2 regions of the Parvimonas sp. D9 genome follow, and region 2 is predicted to be linked to the other one. Evidence: predicted binding sites of a transcription regulator. Region 2 holds the regulator's gene; the other holds the start of a gene.
The links. The regulator HrcA, encoded in region 2, represses chaperone genes, less so after heat shock. The targets are predictions, from matches to a motif close to ATTAGCACTCNATANTATNGAGTGCTAAT.

Region 1 (10,233 bases), 400 kb from region 2:
TTTTAGTTTCCCAGAAATAGTAACAAAATCAGCCTTTTCCTTTAATCTAAACAATAATTCATTTACTATAACTGTTCCAAATCCTTTTTTTCTATAATCTTTTGAAACTTGAATCCACTCCAAATATCCCTCTTTTATTTCCTTATCAAATTCAGCAATTCCTGTAGCAACTATTTTTTTATTATATTTATCAAAAATACAAATCCATAATTCTTCATCATATACTATACGTTCTTTATAAGACTCTAATTCTTTTATTGTTATTCCCTCATCATCGTAACAACTATTTATATGAATGCCAAATTCTTCAATACTACATTTGTAAAAAATAAAATTCTCAGATAGGCTATGTAAAATAATATTATTTAAGTTGTGAACTAATTTAAAATAAATATCATCATTGAAATCTTTTAATAAATCTTTTGAGAAATACTTATCATTAACTATTTTCATATTATCAGGAACTTTGAAATTTTTACTTTTCCAGTATGACAAAGCTGAATATTCAGTTGGATTTTCTAAATATTTTTTCTTGCTCATTTTACCTCCAATAAAAATATTAAAGTATAAATGGTATTATTCCTATTCTTACATCATCTCAATCAAAACAACAACTTCACAATGTGCTGTTTTGCTGAACATATCACATAGTTTTACTTTCTTTAATTCAAATCCAGCGTCGATAAAATATTTTAAATCTCTTGTTAATGTTGCTCCGTTACAACTTACATATACAACTTTTTTGATATCACTTTTGATAATAGTATCTACAACTTTTTTATCGAGTCCTTTTCGTGGAGGATCTACGGATATTATATCTATATTATTATTTTTTAGTATTTCTTCTATTTTTTCTTCACTTTTTCCATATTTGAACTCAACATTTTTTACGTCATTTAGTTTTAAACTTTCTTTAGCGTCTTTTACTGCATCTTTTACAACTTCCACGCCAATTACCTTTTTAAAATTTTCTGAAAAATATATGCTTGTAGTTCCTATTCCTGAATATAAATCTAACAAATTCTTATCTTTGTTTTCTCCTAAAAAATCTTTAGCTATTTTATATAAATTTTCAGTTTGAAATCTATTTACTTGAAAAAAGCTCTTTGGAGAAATATTAAATTCATATTTTCCGATTTTATCTATAAAATTCTTCTTAGAAAATATTAATTTACTTTCTTGTCCCATAATTATACTTGCTTTTTTAGGGTTTATATTTATATATCCACTTACTAATTTTTCATATTCACTTAAACTTTTTACAAAATTGTGAGCTTCTACTATATCTTTTTTAACAACAACTGTAATCATAATTTCAGAATTGAAATTTGACCTTATGCTGATGTTTTTCAAAATTCCATCATCCGTATTTACATCATAGGACTTAATTTTAAATTCTTTTAATTTTGCTTGTAAAAATGGTAGAAATTTATTTATACTCTCATCACTTAATGGACAATTTTCAAGTTTTATTTTACTTTCCCCATTATCCACACAGTAGCAAAGTTCAAAATCTTCATTTGTCTTTAATTCAATTTTATTTCTATAATTTAAGTTATTTTTATTCTCTAAAATTTCAACATCTTCTAATTCTATGCCTGTATTTTTTCTAAGGCTGTCTAAAAACATCTTTTTCTTTAATTCAAGTTCTTTTTCATATTTTAGATTTATAAAATGATAGATATCTGTTAGTTTTTCATCGTATAGATTTTCTCTGTATTCACTATATTTCAGATATTTTTTTACATATCCATTAGAAAAATTTTTCTTTTTTTGAGTTATTTCAACATCGACAATATCTCCTACAAGTCCACCTTTTACAAAAACTATTCCCTCTTCACTTTTTGCAACTCCAAGTCCCTCATTGGTATTGTCAATTATTTCTAAATTTTTTAATTCCATTATTTTCCTCTTTGTCTTGTAATTTCATATAATCCAAGTTTTGTAAATCCATGAAAATTCCAAATCTTATTGTCAAAAATTTGTATTTCCTTAATTTTTTCTTCCAAAATTTCTTTTTCTTTTGTTTTCATATTTATAAAATCTACAATTATTATTCCCGAAATATCCCTAAAAGAAATCTGTCTTATAATTTCTTCAATTGCTATTAGATTTACAGATAATGCATTTTTACTTTTATTTGTTTCATTTGTTTTTTTCTTTGAATTTACATCTATTACTGTAAGTGCTTCTGTTTTTTCTATAACTATATTTATATCTTCAACTTCAACTATTTTTTTATTTAATCCCTCTAGATATACTCCGATATTATAATCATATTTTGGAGAATATTCTTCATCATACATCAATTCATTTTTCAAAAATTTATTATCTTTAAAACTCTTGTATAACTCTTTATCATTTAATATACAGCAATATTTTTCATTTTCAAATAAAAAGTCCTCCAAAAAATTCTCCTTTTTGTAGATTAATTTAGGAACCGGTAAATTATTTAAACTATCCACTATTTCTTGCATTTTTTCTACATTTTTTCTTATATCATTCAATAAAGTATCTTCATCACAATCAACACTTTTTGTTCTCAATTTTACTGAAAAATTTGATTTTATATTTTTTATTTTTACTAAATCAAAGTTATGTTCTTTTAATTTTTTTGAAATCAAAATATCTTCTCTATTTTTATAAGATATAACTGAAAACATTGAAGAAACTGAGAAATTCATTGAAACATTAGGTGCTTTTTCTCCTGCATTTATTTTGTAAATTTCAACAAATATTACATCTCCAACTTTTACTTCACCAATGGTATCTTTAAAGTCTAAAAATCCATTTTTTCCATTTTTAAGTTCTACAAAAAAGCATTGTAATGCATCAACTTTTTTTACAACTCTTACTCTGTATATATCTCCAATTTCAAAATCACTAAATGTTTTTACATAATAGGAGTTTAATTTTGAATTTAAAACTTTTCCATATTCTATTTTTTCTTCATTTTTGTATATAAATAAATAATCTTTCAAAACTTTCTCCTATTCAACATATTCAAAATTATTCTTTTTATATAGAATTTTTTTCATCAACCCACAAAAATACACACAAAAAATATAATTAAGCTGTGCAAGATTATAATTATACTCTAAAATTAAATTTCTATCTTCTCTTATATTTTTCTCTTCACTTAAAATCTTCAATTTTTTTAAAATCTTATTAAATTGATAATAATAAAAACTTTGATGTATCACTAAAATAGCGATACTAACTAGAAACATAATATTAAAAAATAATTTAATCATAAAAACTCCATAAAAAAGAACTTGGTTAATCCAAGTTCTATTTTACCATAAATTTAAATATAAGTTAACTACTTTCTACATATATCCCATTCCAGGATTCATTCCACCAGGCATTTGTCCCATTGGTTCATCCTTAGTTACATCAGCAACAGCAGCTTCTGTTGTTAAAACCATTGATGCGACACTTGATGCATTTTGAAGTGCTGATCTAGTAACTTTTGTAGGATCAACAATTCCATTTTCAAGCATATTTACATATTTTTCACTTAATGCATCAAAACCAATTCCAACTTCAGCATTCTTAACATTTTCAACGATAACTGAGCCTTCTAAACCTGCATTGATTGCAATTTGTCTAACCGGTTCTTCAAGTGCTTTAACAATTATATTAACACCTGTTCTTTCGTCTCCATTAGTTTCTTCAAGAAGTGCTTTAACTTTTGGAATTACATTTAACAATACAGTTCCACCGCCAGGAACAATACCTTCTTCTACCGCTGCTCTTGTAGCTGCAAGTGCATCTTCTATTCTTAACTTTCTTTCTTTAAGTTCTGTTTCAGTAGCTGCACCAACTTGAATTACTGCAACTCCTCCAGCAAGTTTAGCAAGTCTTTCTTGTAATTTATCTCTATCATATTCAGAATCGCTTATTTCTATTTGATTTCTAATTAAAGCAACTCTTTCTTCAATAGCTGATTGTTCACCTGCTCCATTTACGATAACAGTAAGTTCTTTTCCAACAGTTACCCTTCTTGCTTTACCTAACATTTCAATAGAAGTTTCTTTTAATTCATATCCTAAATCTTCTGAAATAACTGTACCACCTGTTAAAATTGCAATATCTTGTAGCATATCTTTTCTTCTATCACCAAAAGCAGGTGCTTTTACAGCTACACAGTTAAATGTTCCTCTTAATTTATTAACAACAAGTGTTGCCATAGCTTCGCCTTCTACATCGTCAGCAATAATTAAAAGTGGTTTTCCTTGTTGAACAATTTGTTCTAATACAGGTAAAACTTCTTGAATATTAGTGATCTTTTTATCAGTAATTAAAATATATGGATCTTCAAGTTCAGCTTCCATTTTTTCAGTATTAGTTACCATATATGGAGAAACATATCCTCTATCAAATTGCATACCTTCAACAACTTCTAAAGTTGTTCCCATACTTCTAGATTCTTCAACAGTGATAACACCATCTTTTCCAACTTTTTCCATTGCATCAGAAATTAATTTTCCAACTTCTTCATCAGCTGCAGAAATTGATGCTACTTGAGCAATACTTTCTTTTGTTTCAACCGGTTTTGAAAATTCTTTAATTCCTTCAACAGCTTTATCAACCGCTTTTTTAATTCCCTTTTGAATAATCATTGGATTTGCTCCTGCTGCAACATTCTTTAAGCCTTCTCTGATAATTGCTTGTGCTAAAAGTGTTGCTGTAGTTGTACCATCACCTGCAACATCATTAGTCTTAGTTGCAACTTCTTTAACAAGTTGAGCTCCCATATTTTCATAAGGATCTTCCAATTCAATTTCTCTTGCAATAGTAACACCGTCATTTGTAATAAGTGGTGAACCGAATTTTTTATCTAAAACTACATTTCTTCCCTTTGGTCCAAGAGTAACTTTAACTGTATTTGAAAGTTTATTAATACCAGCTTCCATTCCTTTTCTTGCTTCTTCATTAAATTTAATTTCTTTAGCCATTTAAAAACCTCCTAATCTTCAACAACTGCTAAAACATCAGCAATTTTTACAACAATATATTCTTTTTTATCAAGTTTAACTTCAGTTCCTGCATATTTTGAGAAAATTATTTTATCTCCAACTTTAATTAAATCTTTTTTATCTTCATCCTTTAAAATTTCATCACCAATTGCTAAAACTTTTGCTACACTTGGTGCTTCTTTAGCAGAAGTAGGAAGAACTATTCCAGAACTTGTCTTTTCTTCCACCTCAACCATTTCTATAACTAATTTATCTCCTATTGGTTTTAATTTCATAACATACCTCCTATTAAAGTTATTAGCAGTCTATTAACTTGAGTGCTAATTAATTACAAATATATTATACCACATAAAACATAATTTATAAACATATTTAATAAAAAAGTTTTTTAAAATATTTTATTATCTGATTTTATTTTTTTCTTTAATAACTAACCCAATAATTTTCCTCGCAATCTATGATAATTTTGATAACAACATCTAAAGAAATATCATCAATTTATTCACATATAATATTTAATATAACAGAAATCTTAACCCAATTAGTGTGAGATCTCCAGTACAATTATATCTAAAGATATAATTGTTCCGTCAGACCTACTATTGTTTACAAGTAAACAAAGTTAGGACTAGATTAGCTTCGGTCGAGATGACGTATTGTTGGATTTTCATTTCAAAGAAAAGTGACGTGAAATATTTTTTACATTCTAACTTGTAAACTATAAGCAACTTTTAGTATCAAAAAATCACTCAATACAGATTTTACTCTATTTGAGTGATTTTAAATTTAGAAGATTAATTAAATTGTAATATTATTTCTTCTCATTTTCCTTTTCTTCTGATTTTTTTTGATTTTCAGTTTTTGATTTTTCTTCTACTTTCTTTTCTTCAACTTTTTTATCTAAATTATTAAGCTCTTTATTTTCTACAATATCTTTATTTGAATCTTCCTTTATATTATTTTTTTCTTCTGATTTTAGAGATTTATCCTTATTTGAGTTTTTATCATCTTTATTTTCATCAGCTTTTTTATCTTCAAAATTAGGAATGTAATTATTATCTTCTTCATCTTCAAAATCTTCATCATCTGTTACAGCTTTTTTTGGTGCTTCCGGAAGTTTCTTTTTATATCTAATCTCTCCATTTACTTTTTCAAAATCAGCTAAACTAAATGTTAAAGTCTCATCATTTATATACACATATGCAATATCTCCAATAATATTTACATCTGTTTCATCTTCAAGATTATAAACTTTCATAAGATATTTCACTACTTCTTGTCTATCAACAGTTATTTTAGACTCAATTTCTGCATTAGGATTTTCAATTATATATTTTAGAGCAGATACTATTTCTTTTGCAGTACAATCTCCATATTGACCTGCTTTTGCATTTTGAATTATTTGTTTTATAGTTATTGCATGATAGTGATTGCCGTGTAACCAATAAAAAATTCCTTTTGTAACTCCATTTGAGCCGTAAACAGCTAATGTTGTATTTAAATCTCCATAATGTCTCATTGCTCTAAGATTACTGTCAAGATATGGAATTACTTTATCTTTTATTTCCGCTTTTACACTTTCATAAGTAAATAATTCATTTTCATCTACACCAATATCGGAATGGTCACTTCCTTCTTTGATATATTCTGCATCAGGATAATGACTTTTTGGGTTTTCGTGAACAACTCCAACTTCCTTATCTCCAATATATAAATGCCAATGATCTCCATGATCTACAATTTTTGTTACACCTTTCGGCCATTCAAATGGTTTTTTATTTTCATCTCCGTGATTACCTTGATATTCTCCAAATTCAGCTTCAGGATAAAGTGATTTTGGATTAGTATATGTGATTCCTTCATTCCCCTTTGAATCATAAATATGATAATGGTCTCCGTGTTTTAAAATCTTTACTATATCATATCTGTCAACAGGATTTTTTCCCAAAACATTTACTATATTTAATTTTTTTCTAGCTTCAAATAATTTTTCACTAGCACTTGGAACATTTGGTTTTTCATTTTCTGTATTATCTTGAGAATTTCCATGATTTCCATGATATTCCCCGACTTCTGCATTTGGATATTTTGAAGTAGGATCAGTATAACTAATATACTCTTTACCACTTTCAGTATAAATATGCCAATGATCTCCATGTCTTAAAATTTTTACAACTCTATCTTTTTTCTCTTCAATAATATTTGCATGTGAATAGTTATTTGAATTTCCTCTGTTTCTGTTTGAACTATGAGAGCCTACATAAGTTCCAACAGTAATATTAGGAAACATACTAGATGGATTTTCATAAGTTAAATATTCTTTTCCATCTGCTGTATAAACATGCCAATGGTCCCCGTGTTTTAAAATTGATGTTACATTTAATCCTCTTAACTTACTCTTTGAAACAACACTAACAAGAGAAAGTGAATTTCCATCACCTAATTTTGAAGGATCTGTATAAGTAATATGTTCTTTACCGTCTTTAGTAAAAACATGCCAATGGTCTCCGTGCTTATATGACCTAACTATATCTTCTTTTTTTATTTCCGCATCAATTAAAACTTCTGTAGTTTCATCTTTTTTATAATTCGTTTCTTTTTCTACAAATTCAAATTTTTTAGTAGAAGATTTTTCCTTTTCTTCCTGTTTTTTTGAACAGCTTGTAAGTAAAATTGCACTACAAACTAAAATCAAATTCATTTTATAAATTTTATTCTTTAAATTTTTACTCATAATATCTCCCTATTCACTAAAAGATTTAACTAAAGCATTTAAATTTAATTCCATTAATTTTAAATATCCCATTTCAATTTCTTCATCTGTCAAATTTTCCATTGTATATAAAGTGTCTGTTTTTGTATTAGTATTTTTAGCAAGAGTTTCTGCTACTTTTGGAGTTGCTTTTCCTTCAAAGAAAATTGTATTTATATTATATTTCTTAACAAAGTCTGCAATTTTTTGAAGTTGCTTTGCTGATGGTTCATCTTCCGGTGATATACCTGTTACTGCAACTTGCTTTAATCCATAATCATTTGCTAAATAGTTGAAAGCAGCGTGACTTACAACAAAATATTTTTGTTTACTTGTAACTTTTGAAAGCTCTGTTTCAAATTTTTTGTCTAAAGCTCTAAATTCATCTTGTGCTTTTTTTAGATTTTCCTTGTAATAAGCTTCGTTTTTAGGATCTATAGAAGAAACTTTTTTATAAATAGTATCAAGTTGAATAATTGCATTTTTTACGCTAAGCCAAGTATGTGGATTTGTTTTATCATGCTCATGTTTATCTTCTTTTTCATCATCATGATCATGTTCTTCTTCCAATCCATCGCCACTTTCTAACAAAGTTAATCCTTGTGATAGATTTAAAAACTTATCTTTATTCTTAACCGTATCTTCAATCGCAGAAATAAAAGATTCCATATTAGCACCATTATAAATAATCAAATCTGCTTTTAAAATTTCTTGCATATCTCCCGCTTTAAGTTCAAAGGAATGAGGTTCTTGATTTCCTTTTATTATTGTTTTAACTTCCATTTTATCCCCGACAATTCTCTTTGTTAAATCAGTTACTGGGAAAAAAGTTGTATAAATAACTTTTTTGTTTCCTTTTTGTTCAGTGGTTTTTTGTTCTTTAGTTTGTTCATTTTTATTTGATGAACAAGCAACTAAAAACATACAACTAATCATTATAATTGAAATAATTTTTTTAAATTTTGTATTCATAAAAATCCCCTTTATTTTTTAATGCAAATAATTCTTATTTGTGTTAATATTATACTACTTATTTTTTATTTTTTCAATAGTTAAAATCAAAATTTTTACAAAAAAATACTACTTAATTGAAAAATCAATTAAGTAGTTTTTAAATTTTATAAATCATCTAAATCATCATCAATTACACTTGATTTTGAATATGCTGATGGTTTTGCTTCAAAGAAATCTGTCTTTATTGCATTTGGATCAGAATATTCACCAACCCACTTCATACTTTCAGGTTCTTCATCATAACCATCATAAAGTTTTCCGAAGTTTAAAGCTGTACTTCTTAAATTTCCAAGATATTTGATATAATCTTCAACCATTTGCATTGTAAGACCCGGAATATTTTCTCCTAAAACATATTTTCCCCAAGCTATTTCTTGTTCTACACCTGTTTTAATCATATCTTTATATACAGCAACTTTTTCTTCTGTAAATAATTCAGGTTCTTCGTTTTGTAATTCTAAAAGCATTTTTTTGAATAGCCAAAGATGAGTATTTTCATCTCTATTTATATACCTGATTTCTTGTACTGAACCAGGCATTTTTCCATTTCTTCCTAAATTATAGAAGAACATAAATCCTGAATAGAAGTAAACCCCTTCAAGAATATAATTTGCAACCATTGTTTTTACTAAACTGTATGGATCTTTATTTTCTTGAAACTCATTATATAAGTCTCCAATGAATTTATTTCTTGCAAGAAGATGTTCATCATCTCTCCATTGATATAAAATATTTGTTCTTTCTTCCGGAGAACATATACTATCTAACATATATCCATAACTTTGAGAATGGATAGCTTCTTGATAAGCTTGAATAGTAAGGCAAAGATTGATTTCATTTGCTGTAATATATTCTCCAATATATGGAAGATTAGCAGTTTGAATACTGTCTAAAAATATAAGAAAACTTAAAACTTTATCAAAAGCAGTTTTTTCATATTCATCTAATATTTTATAATCTTTTAAATCTTGGAATAAATTTATTTCTTCCGGAATCCAGAAATTATTCATGGCATTTCTATACCATTCAGTTGTCCAAGTATATTTTACATTGTTAAAATCATTCAAATTTGTAGTATTTCCATTTATCATTTTTCTTTTTGATAATTCTATATCTCCATTTTCATTAAATAGAGCCTTTTTATTTAATTCCATAATATCTCCTTCCTATGCAGAACAGCTATCGCATTCTTCAATATCTAAACTCTTACTTCTTATATAATAAATACTCTTTAAACCAACTTCACAAGATAAAATCAAAAGATTTAAAATTTGACTCATCTTATAATCTGTTGTGATATAAAGATTTAAACTTTGTCCTTGATCAATATGTCTTTGTCTAACTCCACCAGCTTTTATAGACCAAGTTTGATCTACTTCGTGAGCATTTTCATATAGCCAAAAAGTTTCAGGAGTTAAATCAGGAGCAACTCTCGGAATAATTGAACCTTTTTTCTCTTCAAGGAAATATCTCATCATAACAGGA
Region 2 (10,233 bases):
AAAACAGATTTATTAAATTTATTCCAGCATTTATTTTAATTATTGTAGGAACTGTATTTTTAGCAGATGGATGGACAAATATTTTGACTGCAAGAGGGATAAATTCACTATACTATGCAATGATTATTGGTACAAGTGGAGTTGTTTCGCTATTTTTCGCTTTAATACTTATGAATTTTAAGAGAAAGTAGGTGTATGTATGGGTAATGTAGCCGCATTTTTTGATATTGACGGAACTATCGCAAGAGAATCACTTATGATTGAACACTTTAAAAGACTTATAAAATATGAGATTTTAGATGAAAGTATTTGGGTTGATAATGTAAAACAATTATATATGGAGTATGTTAATAGATATGGAGCTTATGATGCTTATATTGAAGCACTTTCTGAAAAGTATAGAAGCGACTTAAAAGGATTTGATGTAAGATATAATAAATTTATTGCAGAACAATCCATTAGAAAAGTATTTGAAAGAGTTTATGTGTTCTCAAGAAATCAATTGGAATTTCATAGATCTAATGGACATCTAATCTTTTTTATTTCAGGCAGTCCTGATTTTTTGGTTAAGGAAATGGCTGAAAAATATAATGTTACAGAATTTAGAGCAACAAAATATTTATATGATGAATACGGAAAATTTACCGGAGAAATTGTACCGATGTGGCATAGCGAGGGGAAAGACAAGGTCTGTAATGAAATTATTGAAAAATATGATATAGACACTGAAAAATCTTATGCTTATGGAGATACAACCGGAGACTTATCAATGCTTAGAAGATTTGGTAATGCTTATACAATTAATCCGTCAAAAAAATTGTTAGAAAGAATAAAAAAGGATGAAGAACTTTCAAAAAAAGTAAATGTAATAGTTGAGAGAAAAGACGTTATTTATAAGTTAAAAGCTGATGTAACAACTTTATAATTTAAAATTTTTGATATTAAGAACATAAAAAAAGTAGCTCATCGGCTACTTTTTGTTTTTTATAAAATTATGCTTTTGCTATCTTTTCTCCAAACGCTACACAATCATCTTCGTCTTCTGGTGTTGGACAATCATATACGCAAAGCGGTTCAGCAACGATTTTAGCTCCAACTCCTTCACATCTAACTTTCCAGTCTTTCATCCATTTTTGTCCTTCATTCCATTCATAAGATCCGAATAAAGCAATTTTTCTACCATTTAATTCTTCTTCAACTTCTTCAAACATTGGTTCAAAGCTTGATTCTTCAAGAACTTCATCTCCCATTGCCGGACAACCGAATGCAACTAAGTCGTAATCGTTCAACATATCTGCTCCAAAATCGTCACAGAAGATTACTTCAACTTCAGAACCTGCATTTTCAATTCCTTCGGCGATACAATCAGCCATTTTTTCAGTATTACCTGTACCTGACCAATATACAACTGCTACTTTCATTTAAAAGTCCTCCTTAAATTTTGAATAACAAAGTAAAAATTTATTGTATCTGTAAATAATACAACACGAATTATAATTAAATTTAAAATAGATATTTTAAACTTAATAACAATTTCTACAAGATAATAATAACAATAATCTAAAAATTTGTCAACCATTTGTAAAATTTTTACACTATATTTTATATGGTAAATAGAGTAGTTTATGCTAAAATTTAATAAAAATAACAGAAGAAAATATATAAAAAATTATTTTAAAAAATTTTTAATAAAATTGTTTTAAATCTTGACATTAGGGAATAATAGTAATATAATGTTGTTAGCAGTCTAATAGATTGAGTGCTAAAAAGAGGTGATAAAATGCTTGATGATAGAAAATTGAAGATTTTATATGCCATAATAGATAGTTATATCAGTACGTCTGAGCCTATAGGTTCTCGAACAATTTCGAAACAATATGATATGGGAGTCAGTTCGGCAACGGTTAGGAATGAGATGAGTGACTTAGAAGAACTTGGATTTTTAAATAAGGCTTATTCTTCTTCCGGTAGGATTCCATCAGATAAGGCTTATAGACATTATGTTAATTATCTATTGTCTTCGCATTTTGATGAGATTTCTAAAAATATATATGGAATTGACATTTTATCAAAACATATCAATGAAAAAAACAAGATATTTAAAGAGTCTGCAAAAATAATTTCGGATGTGACAGAGTGTATAACAGCAACAATGATTACGGATTATATGGATTGTTCTGTTAAAAGTATCGATGTTATCAATATAAGTGGAAATTCTTATGTTTTGGTATTAGTTTTTGATACTGGAAAAGTAATTAATACCGTATTCGATTCAAAAACGAAGTTTAGTACTGAAGTTTTACAAGAATTGCTATTCTATTTAAAAAAATATTTGATAAATGTTAAAGTATCTGATTTGAATGAAAGATTAGAGTATTTGAAACTTACTTTTGTTTCGAAAATTCCTTTTATAACGGAGATTTCCGATTTAATAGGTAAAGAAATTTCAAAGACTGAAAAATCCAGTATTGAACTTGAAGGAATTTCTAATATATTTAATTTTCCTGAGTATCAAGATTTGAAAAAAGCTAAAGAACTTATTCATTTCTTAGAAGATAAAAATGAACTTGAAGATTTATTTTTAAGTTATAGTGGAGATAAAATATATGTAAGTATAGGAAGTGAAAATAATAAAGATTTTTTAAATGAAAATACTATTGTTGCGACATCCTATGATTTTGGAGACGGTAGCAAAGGTAAAATAGCGGTTATCGGACCAACCAGGATGGATTATGAAAAGATATTGTCAACTATGTTAAGTTTAAATGATAGAATTAGAGATATTTTAAAATGACGGGAGGCGGAATAGTTGAGAAAAAATAAAAAAGAAGTAAAAGATGAAATTAAAGAGGATGCTATTGAAGAAGTAGAGGAAAAAGATTTAGAACAAAATTCTTCTGACGAGGTTGAAAAGAAATTAAATTCAGAAATTGAAGAATTAAAAAATCAACTTTTAAGACTTCAAGCTGATTTTGTAAATTACAAGAACAGAACAGAAAGAGAAAAATCGAGTTCTATTATTCTTGCTAATGAAGACTTAATTTTAAAATTGTTACCTATTTTGGATAATTTTAACAGAGCTTTTGCTCACGCCGATTTAAATGATAAGATTATTAAAGGTTTTGTTATGATTAAAGGACAATTTGAATCAGTTTTAAAGTCTGAAATGGTTGAAGAAATAGAAAGTGATGGAGCCGTTTTTGATCCGAATTTGCATAATGCAGTTATGACTGAAAGCAAAGAAGGAGTAAAAAGTGGTATAGTATTAGAAACTTTTGAAAAAGGATATAAAATTAAAGATAAAGTAATTAGACCAAGTATGGTTAAAGTTAGTGAATAATAAGGAGGAAAAGATTATGTCAAAAATTATAGGTATTGATTTAGGTACAACAAACTCAGCAGTTGCTGTTATGGAAGGTGGAGAACCAACAATTATTCCGAATGTAGAAGGAAATAGAACAACTCCTTCAGTTGTTGCTTTTACAAAAAATGGAGAAAGATTAGTAGGTGAAACTGCTAAAAGACAAGCAATTACAAATGCAGCAAGAACAATAACTTCAATTAAGAGGGAAATGGGAACAGATTACAAAGTAAAGATTGATGATAAAGAATATACACCGGAAGAAATTTCAGCAATGATTTTACAAAAAATTAAATCAGATGTTGAAAGTTATTTAGGAGAAACTGTTTCCGAAGCTGTAATTACAGTTCCTGCATATTTTACAGATAGCCAAAGACAAGCTACAAAAGATGCCGGAAAGATTGCAGGTTTAGATGTTAAGAGAATTATTAATGAACCTACTGCTGCGGCCCTTGCTTATGGAATGGACAAAGATACTGAACAACATAAGATAATGGTATTTGACCTTGGTGGTGGTACATTTGATGTTTCTATTTTGGAAATCGGAGATGGAGTTTTTGAAGTTTTAGCTACAAGAGGTAACAATAGACTTGGTGGAGATGATTTCGACGAAGTTTTAATGAAATATATGATTTCAGAATTCAAAAAAGAAAATGGTATTGACTTAAGTAAAGATGTAACAGCAATGCAAAGATTAAAAGATGCCGCCGAAAAAGCTAAAAAAGAACTTTCAACAACAATGACAACAAATGTAAATTTACCATTTATTACTGCTGTTGACGGGGCGCCGGTTCATTTAAATATGGATATTAAGAGAGCAAAATTTGAAGAATTAACTTCAGATTTAGTTGACAAAACATTAACTCCGGTTAGAGAAGCTTTAAATGACGCAGGGCTTACTGCATCTAAAATTGATAAAGTTCTTTTAGTTGGTGGCTCAACAAGAATTCCAGCAGTACAAGAAGCTGTTAAAAAATTAATTGGAAAAGAACCACAAAAGGATATTAATCCTGATGAATGTGTTGCTATTGGAGCTGCTATTCAAGGTGGTGTTTTAACAGGAGAAGTTAAAGATTTATTATTACTAGATGTAACTCCATTATCATTAGGTATCGAAACAATGGGTGGGGTAATGACAAGATTGATAGAAAGAAATACAACAATCCCTGCTAAAAAAAGTCAAATTTTCTCAACAGCTGCAGATGGACAAACAGCAGTAGACATTCATGTTTTACAAGGTGAAAGAGAATTTGCTCATGATAATACAACACTTGGAAGATTCCAATTAACAGGTATTCCTGCTGCTCCAAGAGGAGTTCCACAAATTGAAGTTACTTTTGATATAGATGCTAATGGAATTGTAAATGTTAGTGCTAAAGATTTAGGTTCAGGAAATGAACAAAAGATTACAATTACCGCATCAACAAAATTATCTGAAGATGAAATTAATAAGAAAGTAAGAGAAGCAGAACAATTTGCTCAAGAAGATAAAAAGAAAAAAGAAATTGTAGAAACTAAAAATAATGCTGAATCTTTAATCTATCAAACTGAAAAAACTTTGAAAGATTTGGAAGGAAAAATTTCTGAAGAAGAAAAATCAAGCATTAATGCAAAAATAGAAGATTTAAAATCTGCTTTAACAACTGATAATGTAGAAGATATCAAGGCAAAGAATGATGCCTTAACTCAAGAGTTCTACAAAATTTCAGAAAAATTATATCAAAATGCTAACCCACAAGGACAAGGAGCAGAACAAAAGAAAGATGATGTAGTTGATGCCGACTATGAAGTAGTTGACGAAGATGAAAATAAATAGAACTAAAAATACTAAAAATTAATATTTTACAATGCGAACCCCTAAGTTCATATAAAGGATTTTGGGGTTTTTTTGTATATCAGAATACGATGTAAGTTTTTATTCTTTCTTAAGTATTATTTTTAAATTTTGACAAATATGATATAATATCGATGTGTATGTACTTTTGAGGGGGTAGGAAATGTTTAAAAATAAGAAATTTTCTCTATTAGGATTAATATTTGTAATATTTATTTTTACAGCTTGTTCAAGTAATAAGGAAATTAGTGAATTATTTAAAAAATCAAAAAAGGTAAATAATATTCAGTCCTATGTCTTGGTTAATGAAATTGACTATGAAAATAAAGGAAATGTAAAAAATCAAATGATGAAGGCTAAACTGATAAATGACAAGGATACGAAAAAAATTATTAAAGGAAGAGTATCTGTTAGATACAGCGGGACTGCAAATTATGAGAAAAACAATTATGATGTTATATTTGTTGGAGATGAAAATAAGTCGTTGGTTATGACAAAAAAAGTTGATGGAAAAGAGAGTAAAACTCAAAAAAATAATGCTGATTATAATATAAATCCGGATTATTTTAAATTGTTGGATAATATTTATTCTTTTGACAAAGAAGACTTGACATTTGAAGAAACAGATTCTGAATATTATCTGAAATTAAAAAATGGGAATAAAAATTCAAAAGTTTTTGATTTATTAAAATCAGAATATAGATTTTCTTTGAACAATGTTACTGAAGAGGAAGTTGATATAATATTTGAAACTATATTTGACAAGAAGACATTTTATTTAAAAAGTATAGTTTGGACTGTGGAATATAGTGGGAATAAAGGTGCTTTTAAATTGAAAAATACTACAACATATTCTGACTGGAATAATGTAAATTTAGATGAAAATAGATAGATTAAACAGTTAAAGAATGTTGCTCTTTTGAGTAGCATTTTTTCTCTATTGAAATGTATAATATTTTGTGGGTATAAATTGCTCGATTATATATTAAATGTATTGAAATATATGTTATTTTATGTTATAATTTTTGGGTATGTAAATAGAAAATATATAATTTTTATATAGTAACTAGGAGGAATATAAATGAATACTAAATTAGTATCAAGAGATGAAAAGAAAATAGTTTTTACATCAGAAATTAGTTCAGAGGCTTTTGAAGCTTCAGTTAATAGAGTTTATAACAAAATGAAATCAAGATTTAACATTCCAGGTTTCAGAAAGGGAAAAGCTCCAAGAAAAATCATTGAATTAAATTATGGAGAAGGTATTTTCTTTGAAGATGCCGTGAATGAATTATTGCCTGAATTATTTGAAGAAGCTGTTAAAGAGTTGAAAATAGGTAAAGATATTTGTGGAATGCCAAAAATAGATATTGAAGAATTTGATAAAAATAAAGCTATAGTTATTAAGTTTGATCAAGAATTAAAACCTGTTCCTGAACTTGGAGATTATAAAAATTTAGTTGCTGATGATGTTAAATTTAAAGTAACTGATGAAATGGTTGACGAAAGAGTAAATAAAGAACGTGAAAATAATGCAAGAATAGTTTCAATTGAAGATAGACCTGTAAAAGATATGGACACTGTTAATATTGATTTTGAAGGAAGTGTTGAAGGAGTTCCATTTGACGGAGGTAAATCTGAAAATTATGATTTAGTTGTAGGTTCACATACCTTTATTCCGGGTTTTGAAGAACAATTAATTGGAAAGAATATAGGAGATAATGTTGATGTCAATGTTATTTTCCCTGAAGAATATCATTCAGAAGAATTAAAAGGAAAAGAAGCTCTTTTCAAAGTAAAAATAAATTCAATTAAAGAAAAGCAACTTCCTGAATTGGATGATGAATTTGCTCAAGATGTTTCAGAGTTTGATACATTGGAAGAGTATAGAGCAGACATTAAAAAGAATCTTGTTGAATCAGCAGAAAAAAATGCTTTGGTTCAAAAACAAAATAATGCAATTGATGCACTCATTGAAAGTTCAAATGTAGAAGCTCCAGAATCAATGATAAATGAAGAAGTTGATAAGGCTTTTAGAGATTTTGCAGGTAGAATTAGACAATACAATATGGATTTAGATAACTATTTCAAAATGTTAAATACTACTGAAGAAGCGGTTAGAGAACAATTAAGACCAGAAGCTACTAAGAGAGCTAATGCTGAACTTGTTATCGATGCTTTTGCAAAATTGGAAAATATTGAAGTATCTGAAGAAGAGATCGATAAAGAAATTGATGAATTCGGAAAGAATATGAAAGTTAAAGATTTTGAAGAATTTAAGAAGGAATTAAAATCAGGAGAAGGTCTGGAAGGTATTACTGCAAGTTTAATTAGAAGAAAAGCGGTTGATCATTTGGTAAGTCTTGTTAAATTCCAAGAACCTAAAAAAGAAACTGTTGAAGAATAATTAGTTAAAATATAGCTTGCATTTTGTTAAGCTATATTTTTTATTAGGAGGTAATTATGGCGCTTATACCTATGGTAGTTGAACAAACCAATAGAGGAGAAAGGTCTTATGATATTTATTCAAGACTTTTAAAGGAAAGAATCATATTTTTAAGTGGAGAAGTAAACGATCAAATGGCTGATTTGATTGTTGCACAACTTTTATTTTTAGAATCAGAAGATCCTAAAAAAGATATTCAAATTTATATAAATAGTCCAGGGGGATCAGTTAGTGCAGGACTTGCAATTTATGATACTATGCAATATATTAAACCTGATGTAAGTACTATTTGCATTGGACGTGCTGCAAGTATGGGAGCATTTTTATTGACATCAGGAGCAAAGGGGAAGAGGTTTGCTTTGCCTAATGCGGACATTATGATTCACCAACCTTTAGGAGGAGCTCAAGGTCAAGCTGAAGATATTAAAATTCAAGCTCAAAAGATTTTACAAGTTAGAGCAACTCTTAATGAAATTTTAGCAAAGAGAACAGGGCAATCACTTAAAAAAATTGAAAAAGACACGGACAGAGATTTCTATATGAGTGCTTATGAAGCAAAAGAATATGGAATAATTGATGAAGTAATTGAAAATTAAGGAGTTAATTTTGGAAAAAAAGGTAACTAGATGTTCTTTTTGTGGTAAAGAAGTAGAAGAAGTAGATCAAATAGTAAGTGGAATTAATGCAAATATCTGCAATGAATGTATTGAGATTTGTCATTCCATGCTTGAATACCAAGAAAGAACTAAGAAAAAAGAAAGTTTAGAAAAATTACCAACTCCGGTAGAAATCAAGAAAATTTTAGATGAATATATTATTCAACAAGACAATGCAAAGAAAGCATTGAGTGTTGCAGTATATAATCACTATAAGAGAATTAACAGAGATGTTGAGAGTGAAGTAGAAATTCAAAAGTCTAATATTTTGCTTGTTGGACCTACAGGAAGCGGTAAAACTCTTTTAGCTCAAACTCTTGCAAAAGTTTTAGATGTTCCATTTGCAATAGCTGATGCAACAACTTTAACTGAAGCGGGATATGTTGGAGAAGATGTTGAGAATATAATTTTGAAATTAGTTCAAGCAGCAGACTATGATATAGAAAGAGCTGAAAAAGGAATTATATATATAGATGAAATTGATAAAATTACCAGAAAAAGTGAAAATCCATCAATAACTAGAGATGTTAGTGGAGAAGGTGTTCAACAATCACTTTTAAAAATTATAGAAGGAACTGTTTCAAATGTTCCTCCTAAAGGTGGAAGAAAACATCCTGATCAACAATATATACAAGTTGATACTACAAATATTTTATTTATTGTAGGGGGAGCTTTTCAAGGTATAGAATCAATTTTAAAAGCCAGACTCGAAAAGAAATCAATGGGGTTTGGCGCAGATGTTAAAACGGATAAACTTGATGATTTTTCTGAAATTATTAAGAATTTAAGACCTGAAGATTTACTTAAGTATGGTTTGATACCTGAATTTGTTGGTAGAATACCTATGATTGTAACTTTAGAAAGTTTAAATGAAAATTCTCTAATTAGAATTTTAGAAGAACCAAAGAATGCATTAATTAAACAATATAAAGAGCTTTTATCTATGGATAATATAGAGCTTGAGTTTGAAACAGATGCAATTAAAGAAATTGCAAAGATAGCTCTTGAAAGAAAAACAGGTGCAAGAGGTTTGCGTGCTGTTATAGAAAGCGCTCTTTTAGATACAATGTTCACATTGCCGTCTGAGAAAAATGTTGAAAAATGTATTGTTACAAAAGATGTAGTTTTAGGAAAGGCAAATCCCGTTTTAATATATAATGAAAATAAAAAATAGAGGAAAAATATTTATGAGCAATATAAATTTTAATGTTGAAGAAAAATTAAATAGACCTGTAATAGCACTTAGAGGACTTTGGATTTATCCTTATTCTGTTGTTCATTTTGATGCAGGAAGAAAAAAGTCTATAGATGCAATAGAATCTGCATTAAAAAAGGATTCAATTTTAGTTGCTTTTACTCAAAAAGATATTAGGACAGAAGATCCTAAGGCAGAAGATTTATATGAAATGGGAACTGTCGTTATCGTTAAACAAATTTTAAAGATGAACAATGGAATAACTAGGGTTTTAGCCGAAGGTATTTGTAGATGTAGAGCAAAGAAAATTTATGATGATGGTAAGTTTTTAACAGCTGATGTTGAAGAATTCTATTATGATGAAGTTGGTGAAGAAGTAGACTCTGAATTGGCAACTTTAAGAAATATGGTTGAAGTTGCATTTGAAGAATATACAGCTAAGAAAAGACATTTAGATGTTGATACAGAAATTAGTGTTCAAATCTCTTCTAATATTGATAAATTTACAAATAATGTAGCAAGTTATATAATGCGATTATCTGATGATGAACATTATGAAAACTTTAAAATTTTTGATATGAAAGAAAGACTTGAAAAGCTTTATGAAATTTTAAAAAATTCTATAGAGTTATCATTTTTAGAAGAAAGTATTTCTAGAAAGGTTTCTTCAAGACTAAATAAAAATCAAAGAGAATATTACTTAAGAGAACAACTTAATGTAATAAAAGAGGAACTTGGAGA

Region 1: the regulator HrcA is predicted to act here: its motif matches at 5,279-5,307, upstream of VJI94_RS02165 (co-chaperone GroES).

The regions. Positions count from the first base shown of each region.
Region 1 covers NZ_JAYKBM010000001.1:444,749-454,981, forward strand. Annotated here, with positions in the region: gene VJI94_RS02140 (GNAT family N-acetyltransferase) at 1-540, opposite strand, end outside; gene rlmD (23S rRNA (uracil(1939)-C(5))-methyltransferase RlmD) at 589-1,902, opposite strand; gene VJI94_RS02150 (ribonuclease E/G) at 1,902-2,981, opposite strand; gene VJI94_RS02155 (hypothetical protein) at 2,991-3,254, opposite strand; gene groL (chaperonin GroEL) at 3,330-4,961, opposite strand; gene VJI94_RS02165 (co-chaperone GroES) at 4,973-5,257, opposite strand; gene VJI94_RS02170 (hypothetical protein) at 5,794-7,716, opposite strand; gene VJI94_RS02175 (metal ABC transporter solute-binding protein, Zn/Mn family) at 7,726-8,706, opposite strand; gene VJI94_RS02180 (ribonucleotide-diphosphate reductase subunit beta) at 8,853-9,902, opposite strand; gene VJI94_RS02185 (ribonucleoside-diphosphate reductase subunit alpha) at 9,915-10,233, opposite strand, start outside.
Region 2 covers NZ_JAYKBM010000001.1:42,944-53,176, forward strand. Annotated here, with positions in the region: gene VJI94_RS00290 (hypothetical protein) at 1-191, shown strand, start outside; gene VJI94_RS00295 (HAD family hydrolase) at 200-925, shown strand; gene VJI94_RS00300 (flavodoxin) at 993-1,421, opposite strand; gene hrcA (heat-inducible transcriptional repressor HrcA) at 1,781-2,794, shown strand; gene grpE (nucleotide exchange factor GrpE) at 2,810-3,340, shown strand; gene dnaK (molecular chaperone DnaK) at 3,357-5,177, shown strand; gene VJI94_RS00320 (hypothetical protein) at 5,359-6,087, shown strand; gene tig (trigger factor) at 6,277-7,602, shown strand; gene clpP (ATP-dependent Clp endopeptidase proteolytic subunit ClpP) at 7,659-8,237, shown strand; gene clpX (ATP-dependent Clp protease ATP-binding subunit ClpX) at 8,248-9,471, shown strand; gene lon (endopeptidase La) at 9,485-10,233, shown strand, end outside.